DNA from 3 places in the Bacillus sp. D48C genome. Region 1 is predicted to be linked to each of the others. Evidence: riboswitches for the same ligand, from Rfam matches in the RefSeq annotation. Region 1 holds a riboswitch; each other region holds the start of a gene.
The links. A riboswitch is a leader RNA that binds a small molecule or an ion and turns the genes downstream of it on or off. The one in region 1 is predicted to bind S-adenosylmethionine.
Positions count from the first base shown of each region.

Region 2: it holds a riboswitch for S-adenosylmethionine, as region 1 does, so the genes downstream of both, ACLBXA_RS09385 (bifunctional O-acetylhomoserine aminocarboxypropyltransferase/cysteine synthase) here and ACLBXA_RS27280 (methionine ABC transporter ATP-binding protein) in region 1, are expected to answer to the same signal.
Region 3: it holds a riboswitch for S-adenosylmethionine, as region 1 does, so the genes downstream of both, ACLBXA_RS03175 (bifunctional homocysteine S-methyltransferase/methylenetetrahydrofolate reductase) here and ACLBXA_RS27280 (methionine ABC transporter ATP-binding protein) in region 1, are expected to answer to the same signal.

Region 1 is NZ_JBKFAQ010000018.1:22,764-26,958, reverse strand. Features, by position in the region: gene ACLBXA_RS27285 (methionine ABC transporter permease) at 1-210, opposite strand, end outside; gene ACLBXA_RS27280 (methionine ABC transporter ATP-binding protein) at 200-1,219, opposite strand; SAM riboswitch class I at 1,343-1,448, opposite strand; partial or broken gene ACLBXA_RS27275 (cysteine hydrolase family protein) at 1,692-2,257, shown strand; gene pruA (L-glutamate gamma-semialdehyde dehydrogenase) at 2,508-4,055, opposite strand.
Region 2 is NZ_JBKFAQ010000003.1:98,801-102,995, reverse strand. Features, by position in the region: gene ACLBXA_RS09385 (bifunctional O-acetylhomoserine aminocarboxypropyltransferase/cysteine synthase) at 1-1,097, opposite strand, end outside; SAM riboswitch class I at 1,190-1,294, opposite strand; gene ACLBXA_RS09380 (YjjG family noncanonical pyrimidine nucleotidase) at 1,478-2,173, opposite strand; gene ACLBXA_RS09375 (transcriptional regulator YeiL) at 2,281-2,952, shown strand; gene ACLBXA_RS09370 (FMN-dependent NADH-azoreductase) at 3,012-3,638, opposite strand; gene ACLBXA_RS09365 (response regulator) at 3,830-4,195, opposite strand, start outside.
Region 3 is NZ_JBKFAQ010000001.1:592,314-596,508, reverse strand. Features, by position in the region: gene metH (methionine synthase) at 1-284, opposite strand, end outside; gene ACLBXA_RS03175 (bifunctional homocysteine S-methyltransferase/methylenetetrahydrofolate reductase) at 284-2,116, opposite strand; SAM riboswitch class I at 2,187-2,296, opposite strand; SAM riboswitch class I at 2,500-2,610, shown strand; gene metI (cystathionine gamma-synthase/O-acetylhomoserine thiolyase) at 2,705-3,817, shown strand; gene metC (cystathionine beta-lyase) at 3,814-4,195, shown strand, end outside.

The DNA of each region.
Region 1 (4,195 bases):
TGGTACCGGACGAATTGTATTAATTATGATGTTAAGAATAGAAAAGACCCATTTATTTTCTAAAAAGTTTCCTTTTCTCGTTACATATAAAAGTAAACCTAGAGGTATACCCAGAATTGTAGCGAATATAAGTGTTACAATTACCATTAAGAGGGTATCTCCCGTCGCATCTAGTATGCGCGGCCAAAATATACTCCAATCAACTCGCATGAGCTTCTACCTCCTTCAGCTGCACTTGCAGTCTTAGATGTTGTAATGCTTTTTGAATTTCCCTCTGCTCACCTTGCAATTCTACAAGCAGATTTCCAAATAGCACATTTTGAAGTTCAATAATATTTCCGTACAGTACATTTACATCAACGTTATAGTTTTTTGCGATATATGATAGTACCGGCTGTCCTGTCTCCTCACCAGTAAATGTTAGACGATAAATTTGACCACCATTTTGAATTTTCGCTAGAACACTTTCTGGTAAATGATCATTAATAACAGAACGTACAAAGTTTTGAGTCGTCTTTGTTTTTGGTTGCGTGAAAACATCAAACAGTTTTCCTTCTTCAATAACTTTTCCCTTCTCCATTACAGCTACACGGTGACAAATTTCTTTCACAACATGCATTTCATGTGTAATAAGAAGAATTGTTAAATTGTATTCTCGATTTACTTTCTTTAATAAGTTTAGAATTTCTGTCGTCGTTTCTGGATCTAAGGCTGATGTTGCCTCATCACATATAAGAATATCTGGCGATGTCGCAAGTGCTCTAGCAATACCAACACGCTGCTTTTGTCCCCCTGATAGCTGTTCTGGATAATAGTTTGCTTTATCTTCTAACCCTACAAACCTCAGCAGTTCATTCACTTGTTCCTTTATCTCGTTCTTTGGCAATTTCGCTAACTTTAATGGATAAGCAATATTCCCAAACACTGTTCTTGAATTAAATAAATTAAAGCTTTGAAAAATCATTCCGATTCTTTGTCTTAGTTTGCGTAATTCTTTCGTCGATAATGATGTAATATCTTTATCATCTATTGAAATCGTTCCTGCCGTCGGTCTCTCTAACATATTTACTAAGCGTAATAATGTACTCTTTCCAGCTCCACTAAAACCGATAATGCCAAAAATTTCGCCTTTCTCAACTGATAATGTTACATCCTCCACCGCATGAACAAATTGCCCAGCTGATTCATACACTTTACTTACATTGTTAAAAGAAATCATTTTTCCCCCTCCTATATGCTGTAAAAACTTAAAGTAGAGCTTTCGAGGTAAAATAAAAAGTGCCCTCCTTCTTATCAACCATAAAGATAAGAAGGAGAGCACTTATATGTACTCGTTCACATCTTCTCATCTTCCAAGCCTTTATATGGCTTGCTGGAGTTAGCACGGTATTAAAAAACCCGTTGCTGAGGTATCGTAGGGCCAGTCCCTCCACCTCTCTGGATAAGAATGTATCGATTTAATTGTCGTTTAATTAATTCTCATTATAGAACTCAGAATAATAAGAGTCAATACATTTTTTAGAAAAATATTAATTATTCCTTTATTAAAATTTTCAGATGAATATTCATCTGAAAAATAGTAACTTTCAAGGTTATTTAAAATTCTTCTTCCTCATATTTTTAAACAGGAGAATCCTCTCTACAAATTGAATAAATTTATTTGAATATGAAACTCGGAGGAAGATAAATATATGAAAACAGCTCTTTTACTCGTCGATATTCAAAACGATTATTTTCCAAATGGAAAGATGGAATTGCGTAATCCAGTAGAAGCAAGCGAATATACTAATCAGTTATTACAACACTTTAGAACAAACAGCGAACCTATTTTTCATATCCAACACGTAGCTATAAAAGATGACGCTACTTTTTTCCTACCTAATACAGAAGGTGTACATATTCATGAAAGCGTACGTCCACTTAGAGAAGAAACAGTTATAGTCAAACATTATCCAAATAGCTTCCGAGAAACTAATCTTCTAGAGCAATTAAAACGTTTAAATATTGAACATGTCGTTGTATGCGGGATGATGACTCATATGTGTATCGATGCAACAGTAAGGGCTGCATTCGATTTTGGCTTTCAATGTACCGTTATACATGACGCTTGTGCTACAAAAGACCTTTCTTTTAAGAACGCTACTATACCAGCTGTTTATATTCACAATACAATTTTAGCTAGTTTAAATGGCGTATATGCAAATGTAATAAGCACGCAAGAATTTTTAGCTACATAAAAAAACACTCCTTTCAGTGAGCAAAACTGAAAGGAGTGTTCCTTGTCGAACCATAGATTTTCTTTCAAATTGTATTATACAGGAAATTCTCAAAATGAATACTAAAAAATATGACTAATAAGTCAACTTTTCTCATCATTTTATTTCTGTTCACATGTTTATCACGCTATTAATAGGTTTTAGCTCATTCCCTTCGAACGATGGTAATATATAGGATTTCAATTTTAAAAGGAGCTCTTCACATTCTGTGAAGAGCTCCTCTACTATTTCTTATAAAGTTTCAGAAGTAGTTTTTGCTTGCATGTGAAGTGCTAAGTAATCAGGTCCACCAGCTTTAGAGTCTGTACCAGACATGTTAAAGCCACCGAATGGTTGGTAACCTACGATTGCACCAGTACATCCACGGTTGAAGTATAAGTTACCAACGTGGAAGTCTTCGCGTGCTTTTTCAATATGGTCACGGTTGTTAGTAATAACAGCACCTGTTAAACCGTATTCCGTATTGTTTGCAATTGCAAGTGCATGATCGAAGTCTTTCGCTTTACAGAATGCTACTACTGGTCCGAAGATTTCTTCTTTCATTAAGCGAGCATCTTCTGCAACGTCAGCAACGATTGTTGGTTGGATGAACCAGCCTTTAGAATCGTCTCCTTCGCCACCTGCTAAGATTCTACCTTCTTCTTTACCAATTGCAACATAGCTCATTACTTTATCAAATGCAGCTTGGTCATTAACAGGACCCATGTTTGTACCTAATACTGCTGGGTTAGCAACTGTTAATTCTTTCGTTAATTCAACAGCACGATTTAATACGTGATCGTATACATCTTCATGGATTACTGCACGAGAACATGCAGAACATTTTTGTCCTGAGAATCCGAATGCTGATGCAACGATAGACTTAGCTGCTAATTCAAGATCTGCTTCTTTATCAACAACGATTGTATCTTTACCGCCCATTTCAGCGATAACACGTTTTAACCAAATTTGTCCTGGGTTTACTTTCGCTGCACGCTCATAGATACGGATACCTACATCACGAGATCCCGTGAAGCTTACGAAACGTGTACGAGGATGATCTACTAAGTAGTCACCAACTTCAGAACCGTTACCTGGAACGAAGTTTACTACGCCAGCTGGTAAGCCAGCTTCTTCTAATACTTCCATAAATTTCGCTGCTACTACAGGAGTTGTACTAGCTGGTTTTAGTAATACTGTGTTACCAGAAACTAAAGCAGCTGTTGTCATACCTGCCATAATTGCGAATGGGAAGTTCCAAGGAGAAATGATAACACCTACTCCTAATGGAATGTAAGAGAAACGATTATATTCAATTGGACGGCTTTCTACTGGAATACCGTCTTTTAATTTTAACATTTGACGACCATAATATTCCATAAAATCGATTGCTTCTGCTGTATCAGCATCTGCCTCATTCCATGGCTTACCTGCTTCTTTTACAAGAATAGCAGAGAATTCATGTTTTCTGCGACGAACGATTGCTGCAGCACGGAATAAAATGTCTGCACGCATTTCTGGCTTTGATTTTCTCCAAGTTTGGAATGTTTCATCCGCTACTTGCATTGCTTTTTCAGCTAACTCACGGCTTGCTTTTGAAACACGACCAACAAGTTCCTCTTTATTTGCAGGGTTTACAGAAACAATTTTGTCTTCTGTAGTGATTTTTTCTCCCCCAATAATTAATGGATAGTCTTGTCCAAGATAAGATTCTACTTTCTTTAAACCTTCTTCAAACGCTAATTTGTTAGCCTCCACTGAAAAATCTGTAAATGGCTCATGTTTGTATGCTACTACCATTTTTTTTAGCCTCCCCTTAGAAAAACGTTTACATTTTACAACATTATTCTACACGATAATTTAGATTTATTCAAATATTCCTAGACTTATATTTTAAAAATTAATAAATTTTTAAAATATAATAAAAAAAGAGATTCATA
Region 2 (4,195 bases), on a different contig from region 1:
ACAAGAGTTGCTAGTTTTACATTTGCGATAAATTCTTTCGCCGCTTCTAATCCGCCCTTAATGCCGAATGTTAAAACACCACTAGCACCTTTTTTCAAATACGTTTGTGCTAACGAGTAATTTTCATTGCTATCTAATCCAGGATAATTCACCCATTCAATACGTTCATGGTTAGCAAGCCACTTAGCAACTACGAGAGCATTTTCACTATGACGCTCCATTCTTAAATGCAGCGTTTCTAAGCCGATATTGCTAATATACGCATTGAATGGGCTCATACAGTTTCCGTAGTCCCTTAATAATTGAACACGCGCCTTCACAATATAAGCTGCTGCACCAAAATTTTGAACGTAACTTACGCCGTGATAACTTGGATCCGGTTCAACAAGTTCAGGATATTTCCCATTTGTCCAATCGAAGTTCCCTCCGTCAATGACAATGCCGCCTAAAGAGCTTGCATGACCATCAATATATTTCGTCGTAGAATGAACGATAATATTTGCTCCGTGCTCAAATGCTTGGCATAAATAAGGAGTTGCTAATGTATTATCCACGATAAAAGGCACTTCTAACTCTTTCGCTGCATCTGAAAATTCTTTAAAATTCAAAACGTTCATCGCTGGATTTCCTAATGATTCTGCATAAATGAGCTTCGTCTTATCGTTAGCAAGTGCCGCAATTTCATCTGCCGTTAAATTGGGATTAAAGAACGTAACATCAATGCCAAGCTTACGTAAACTCACCCCAAATAAATTAAACGTTCCCCCGTAAACAGTTGAAGAGCAAAGTAAATGGTCTCCACTACTACAAATATTTAAAACTGCGAGCATAATAGCCGCTTGCCCAGAAGCCGTTGCAACAGCTCCTACCCCGCCTTCTAAATCTGATAACTTCTGCTCAAATGCAGCTAGAGTAGGGTTTCCAATACGCGTATAAATATATCCTTCTGCCTCTAAGTTAAATAGGGCTGCTAAATCATCCGAAGTATCGTATTTATACGTTGTACTTTGATAAAGTGGTAAAACACGTGGTTCACCATTCTTTGGCGTATAGCCACCTTGCACACAAATCGTTCCTTTTCCCCATGATTCTCCCATCTCTCATTCTCCTTTCTTTTATACAAAATAAAAAACTGCCCCTTTCCTGAAAACAAGAAAGGAGCAGTTTGAAAACACGCTCTAAAGGCTCTTTCTTATCTCTCAGGATTACTACCTGCAGGATTTGGCACAATTCCGTTATACGGCTGTTGCCAAGGTTTCATCGGGCCTGTCCCTCCACCTTTTCTTGATAAGACTATGCAATTACCGTTGATTTTATAGCAATAATTTCCTAATGTCAAACAGTTTTTTCTGAATGTTCTAAAACAAACATTAACAATTTCATATAAAGCAACAAAAGAAATATATTCCATACTAACTCGAAAAAGACCTTTAGAAAAAATGATTCATGTAAAATAAACCCCAATCATCTATTTTCATTAAACAAACTGTTTTAATAGAGCGTATAATTCTTCAAAATTATGCACTTCATATGTCGGTATAATCCCACTATCATTTAATTTCCTTTCTGGATTAAACCAACAAGTATCAATTCCCGCTACATATCCACCTTTAATATCGGCACTTAATGAATCCCCAATAATCAGCCCTTCTTCAGGTGCAAAGTTAGGAATCCGTTCAAAAACATAATCAAAATACTCTTTCATCGGCTTTTGAAAACCTGTATCTTCCGAAACAAAAACATCTTTAAATAATGAATGTAACCCTGCATTACGCAAACGTTTATCTTGCGTCTTAGAAACACCATTTGTCACTATATACAACTCATACTCCCCTTGAATTTGATTTATAAATTCAAACGCACCTTGCATGAGTTGATTTCCTTCTTCTAAGTAGCTACGATAATTATTTTCGAATAATATACCGTCTACTTCTTCTCCATACTCTTTAAACAACATAGAGAATCGTTTATTTACAACTTCATTACGTGATAGTTCACCTTTTTCAAAAGCATTCCAAAGACCTTTATTTATTTTTTTATAACGAGCCTCTATCTCCTCTGTTAAAGGGATTCCCTTCTCTTCAAAAAGCACCTGTAAAGCTACTTTTTCAGCCTTTTGGAAATCTAATAATGTATCATCTACATCAAATAGTAATGTTTTATATTTTTTCATAAATTCATCACACTCTCTTTTCTACAAAAACAAATTTACATAAATCGTATCATTCCTTCTTGTAAAGATAATAGGAGATATCTCATACTATAAATAGGGGTGAAAATATGAAAATCAGCAAAAATGAAGAAGAAATTTATCAATACATGCGAATCCATCAATTCCATACCCTATTTTCATTTCATGTCTTGCCATATGTAGAGCTGCATTCTTTTCAAACGAAAGAGATGATATGTAGCGAAGGAAACGCCCTCCCTTATCTCTATTACTTAATTTCTGGGAAAGCAAAAATATATATGAATCATAAAAACGGGAAAGTTTCATTAATTAATTTTATTCAAGCACCATCTTTTATCGGGGAATTAGGATTAATAGGAGTAGAAAATATCACCAAGTCCGTTGAAGTACTAGAAGATTGTGTTTGTTTAGCACTTCCTCTTAAAGATTGTCAGCAACTTGTATTACAAGATGCAACGTTTTTACAGCACTTATGCAAATTTATTGGAGAAAAGACAATTACTCGCACTGAAAATTACGCAAAAAACTATAGTTATCCTTTCGAAAATCGATTAGCTGCTTTTATTTTATTAACAGAACAAAATAATTGTTATATAGAAAAGCATACTGAGGCTGCAGAATACTTAAATGTCAGCTATCGTCATCTTTTATATGTATTAAACCAGTTTTGCCAACAAAATTATTTAAAAAAAGAAGGCCGAACATATTATATACAAGATCGAAATACATTAGAAAAGCTTGCTGACGAGCTGAAAATATAAAGAAACAGCATTAACATAAACGTTAATGCTGTTTCTTTGAGTGACGATTATAATTTAAATTAAAATTTACTTGCTACTTTAGCTGCTTCTTCAAGACCTGCAGCAATGATTTCTTCTGCTTTATCTGGGAATTGGTTATGTCCTTCAATAACTACTGTTTCCATGTTTGTTGCACCGAAGAAGCCCATCATGCTTGCTACATATTTAACAGCCATTTCTACCTCAGCTGCTGGACCTTCTGAATATACGCCGCCGCGCGCGTTTAATAATGCAATCTTCTTATCTCCAATTAAACCAACTGGACCTTCTGGTGTATATTTGAACGTTTTACCAGCACGGTTTAAATAATCAATATATGTGTGTAACACTGCTGGAATCGTTAAGTTCCATAATGGGAAGCCGAAAACAATTTTATCAGCTTCTAGAAATTGATTTAAATACTTATCAGCAACTGCTACTGCTTTTGCCTCTTCTTCTGTTAAATCAAATCCTTTACCTGCCTTAAATGTACCATTGATCATGTCTACACCTACATATGGTAATTCTTCTTTATATAAATCAAGTTCTACTACTGTATCATTTGGGTGTGCTTCTTTATAGTTCGCTAAAAATGCCTCATATAATTTTACACTAACTGCTTGTTCCGCTGGACGGTTGTTTGCTTTAACAAATAAAACTGTTGCCATTATTTCTTCCTCCTAGTACTCACTCTTATGTTGTTATATGCTTTCAAAAAAGGTATCCCTTGTAATTGTTGTTTTGTTGCTTACAAACATATCTTATCTTTATATCAATACATTTTCGTCCTCACATAGACGTATTTTTCCATAAAAAAAGTCCACCTTCTAAAGGCGAACTAGGTCTTACGACTTTTGTCTTATACAATTCCATTTTTCACTGCATATAACGCCGCTTGCGTGCGATCAGATAAATTCAACTTACTCAAAATACTACTTACATGAGCTTTTACCGTTTTTTCTGTAATAACTAAAACAGAAGCGATCTCTTTATTACTCATCCCTTTCGCTAATAGCTGCAGCACTTCATTTTCTCTCGCCGTTAGCACATCCACTTGAATAGAAGGTTCTTCTTCCTTTTCTTCCACAGGTAGTGTTTGAGAGAGAAGAGTATTTGCTATATCCGGATGTAATTGAATATTACCTTTATATGCGCTTCGAATAGCTTCAACAAGCTGATCCGGTTCTACATCTTTTAAAATATACCCACTTGCCCCCGCCCTTAA
Region 3 (4,195 bases), on a different contig from region 1:
TTTTCATTTAGTTCTTCATCTAAATGAGACAGCTCATAATCACTTAGTACAATATTCGTTGCCCCAAATGTATTTGTTTCAATAATATCCGCTCCAGCTTCAATATAAGCTTTATGAATTTTTAAAATAACGTCTGGTCTTGTTTCTACTAAATATTCATTACAGCCCTCGTACTCTTCTCCTCCGAAATCTTCAGCAGTTAAATCCTCTTGCTGAATCATTGTCCCCATTGCCCCATCTAATATTAAAATGCTATTCTGTAATTTTTCTTCTATACACTTCATCAATTAATACCTTCTTTCACTTCTTGCTTTTCTCTTACATATTTAACAAGATGTTCTGTAATTTCATACTTTAAAAATGGTGTAATAAGATAAATACCATTAAAATATTTCATCGCTATGTCGATTAATTCTTGCGAAATGCGAATCCCTTCCTCAATTGCTGCCTCTTTCGTTTCGTGTCCATCCATTCTCTCTCTTATTTCTTCAGGAAGAGTAATACCCGGCACCTCAAAATGAAGAAAATCTGCATTCCGCTTACTTACTAACGGCATAATTCCAATAAAAATAGGTTGTTCCAAATGCTTTGTCGCTTCATACACTTCTTCAATTAGCGCGATATCGTAAATTGGCTGAGTTAAAAAATACTCCGCTCCAGCATCTATTTTTCGTTCCATTCGCTTAACCGCTGCTTTTAAGTGCCTCACGTGAGGATTAAATGCGCCGCCTACAGAAAACCTTGTCGCCGGTCCAATTGATTTCCCTAAAATTGAACGTCCATCGTTCATTTCTTTAATCATTTTAATGAGCTCAATAGAGGATAAATCATATACAGAAGTTGCACCGGGAAAATCACCAACGCGCGCTGGATCACCAGTTAAAGCTAACACTTCTTCCATCCCTAACGCCGATAAACCTAACAAATGAGATTGTAGTCCAATGACGTTATGATCTCTACACGTTAAATGTGTCAATACTGGGATATCATGCTTGGTTAATAACGCACCCATTGCCATATTCGAGATGCGAGGCGATGCTAATGAATTATCTGCTAGAGTAATAGCATCTGCTCCCGCTCTTTTTAACGCTCTTGCTCCTTCAAAAAAACGCTGTGTATCTAACGTTTTCGGTGGATCTAATTCCACTACAACTGTCGTTTGTTTTTTCGCTTTCTCTGCTAGAGTGACGTGAGCCTTCGAACGTTTCTCATGCGTATGAACGACTTTCGGCCTTTGAATCGTGTCTTTTTCTATTACAGGGGTAATATTCGCAACAGCGCGCTTCATACTTTGAATATGTTCTGGAGTCGTACCACAACAACCACCCAATAATCGAATACCTTGCTCAATAAATCTCGGTGTCATCGCTTCAAAATAAGCTGGGCTTCCCTCATATACATAACGTCCCTCCACATAATTCGGGAGACCTGCATTTGGGTATGCTGATAAATAGCCATTTTGCGGAATCGATATCATTTTGAAAGCTTCCGTCATATGAAGCGGCCCTAGTTGACAATTCAATCCAACAACATTTGCACCGCAATCTATAAGTTGCTTTAATATTTCATTGACATCATTTCCATTTTGAGTCGTACCTGCTTCATGTAACGCTAATTGAGCAACAATTGGAATATTCGTTTGCTTACGCAATACTTTAACGGCATGAAGTAATTCAAATTCATCGTAAAAAGTTTCTAATAGTAATCCATCAACCTGTTCTTCTAGTAAAGCCCCTGCCTGTTCAAGTAGCATAAACTCCCTTTCCATATCAGTCGTTGTAACGGCTCCGATGTGTTTCATACCACCAATTGTTCCTAAAATTGCATTTCTGTCTGTAACAGATGCTTTCGCCAGTTTTACTGCCGCTCTATTAATTTCTGTAACTTGATTTTCTAAACCATACATACGTAATTTCGTCTCATTTGCCCCATACGTATTCGTTTGAATTACATCTGCTCCAGCAGCTACATATTGTTTATGAATCGATATAATTAAGTCTGGATCAGATACATTCAATTCTTCAAAGCTACTTTGCAAACCATGTGAATGCAATAACGTCCCAACCGCACCATCACCTATTACAATTCCTTTTGATAATAAATCTAGTAATTTCACGAATCTCCCTCATTTCTATCAATATAAAAACCCCCTCTTCACTTTGAAGAGGGGGACATAATCGTTCCTCCTCTTATTATGCAAAACATTCGTTTTGCAGGTATTAGCACCGTTTCAAACATTTCGTTTGAAGGTTGCCGGGTTTCACAGGGCCTTTCCCTCCACCGCTCTCAATAAGAGTTGTCTTTATTATTTTATTTATGTAGCTAAAAGGAAATGCGTTCCCCTTTTAACAATGTTTGTTAATTTTTTAATAAATTTAGCATGCACAAAAGTAAAAGTCAATGATACTTGCGGAAAAATAAAAATTATTTAAAATAAACTTGCAATTCAATTATCTTTTGTTGTAAAGTTAAAAACATAATAAAAATTTCATACGAACATTCTTATCTAGAGAGGTAGAGGGACTGGCCCTATGACGCCTCAGCAACCATTAACAGTTTGTTAATAAGGTGCTAATTCCAGCAAATTGTGAAAGATTTGACAGATGAGAAGAAGACTCTATTCAAACCGAAAGCCTTCTTCTTAGAAGGCTTTTTTTATTTTATATTCACTTAATGTTTCAATTTAAAAAGGAGGAATTTTCACATGTCAACAATCGAAACGAAACTAGCACAAATCGGAAATCGCAGTGAAACTACAACAGGAACGGTTAATCCACCGGTTTATTTCTCAACCGCTTATCGTCACGAAGGAATTGGTAAATCTACTGGCTTTGACTATTCACGAACTGGCAATCCAACTCGCGGTCTTTTAGAACAGGCGATCGCAGACTTAGAATATGGCGAACAAGGTTATGCCTGTAGTTCAGGGATGGCGGCTGTTCTCCTCGTCCTTTCTCTATTCCACTCTGGAGACGAACTTATTGTATCTGAAGATTTATACGGAGGAACGTATCGATTATTTTCTGAGCACGAAAAAAAGTGGAATGTTCGATGTAGATACGTAAATACACAATCTATTAAACAAATTGAGCAAGCTATCACAACTGAAACGAAGGCTATTTTCATAGAAACTCCAACTAATCCATTAATGCAAGTTACTGATATTGCTGCTGTCGCAACTGTAGCGAAAAGGCACGGACTACTTCTTATTGTAGACAACACATTCTACACACCTTATATACAGCAACCATTAACAGAAGGTGCTGACATTGTACTCCATAGCGCAACGAAATATTTAGGGGGACATAACGATGTACTAAGCGGACTTGTCGTTGCAAAAGGAATGGAACTTTGCGAGGAAATCGCTCATTATCATAATGCATCAGGCGCGGTTTTAAGCCCATTTGACTCATGGTTATTAATTCGCGGTATGAAAACGTTAGCGCTTCGCATGAGACAACATGAAGAAAATGCGAAAGCAGTTGTTGCATATTTAAATGATGAAAACGGGGTGACAGATGTATTTTATCCAGGAAGAGGCGGCATGATTTCATTCCGCCTTAAAGATGAAGCTTGGATTAATCCATTCTTACAATCTTTATCCTTAATTACATTTGCAGAAAGTCTTGGTGGTGTAGAAAGTTTAATGACTTATCCAGCAACGCAAACACATGCTGATATTCCTGAAGATATTAGAACAGCAAACGGTGTATGCAATCGTCTTCTTCGATTCTCCGTTGGCATTGAAAATAGTAACGATTTAATTCAAGACTTAAAGCAAGCCATTAAACTCATAAAAGAAGGTGTAAAAATATGAGCTATTCTATAGATACACTCTTACTACACAACCAATATAAACATGACTCACAAACGGGCGCTGTGAACGTTCCCATTTATAACACATCAACTTTTCACCAGTTTGATGTAGATACGTTCGGAAAATATGACTATAGCAGGTCAGGAAATCCAACTCGTGAAGCTCTTGAAGATATCATTGCTTTATTAGAAGGTGGAACAAAGGGATTCGCCTTTGCATCAGGCATTGCAGCGATTTCCACTGCATTCCTCCTTCTTTCACAAGGTGATCACGTACTCATTTCAGAAGATGTATACGGAGGCACTTACAGAGTGATAACTGAGGTACTCTCCCGTTACGGTGTTTCACATACATTTGTTGATATGACCAATTTAGAAG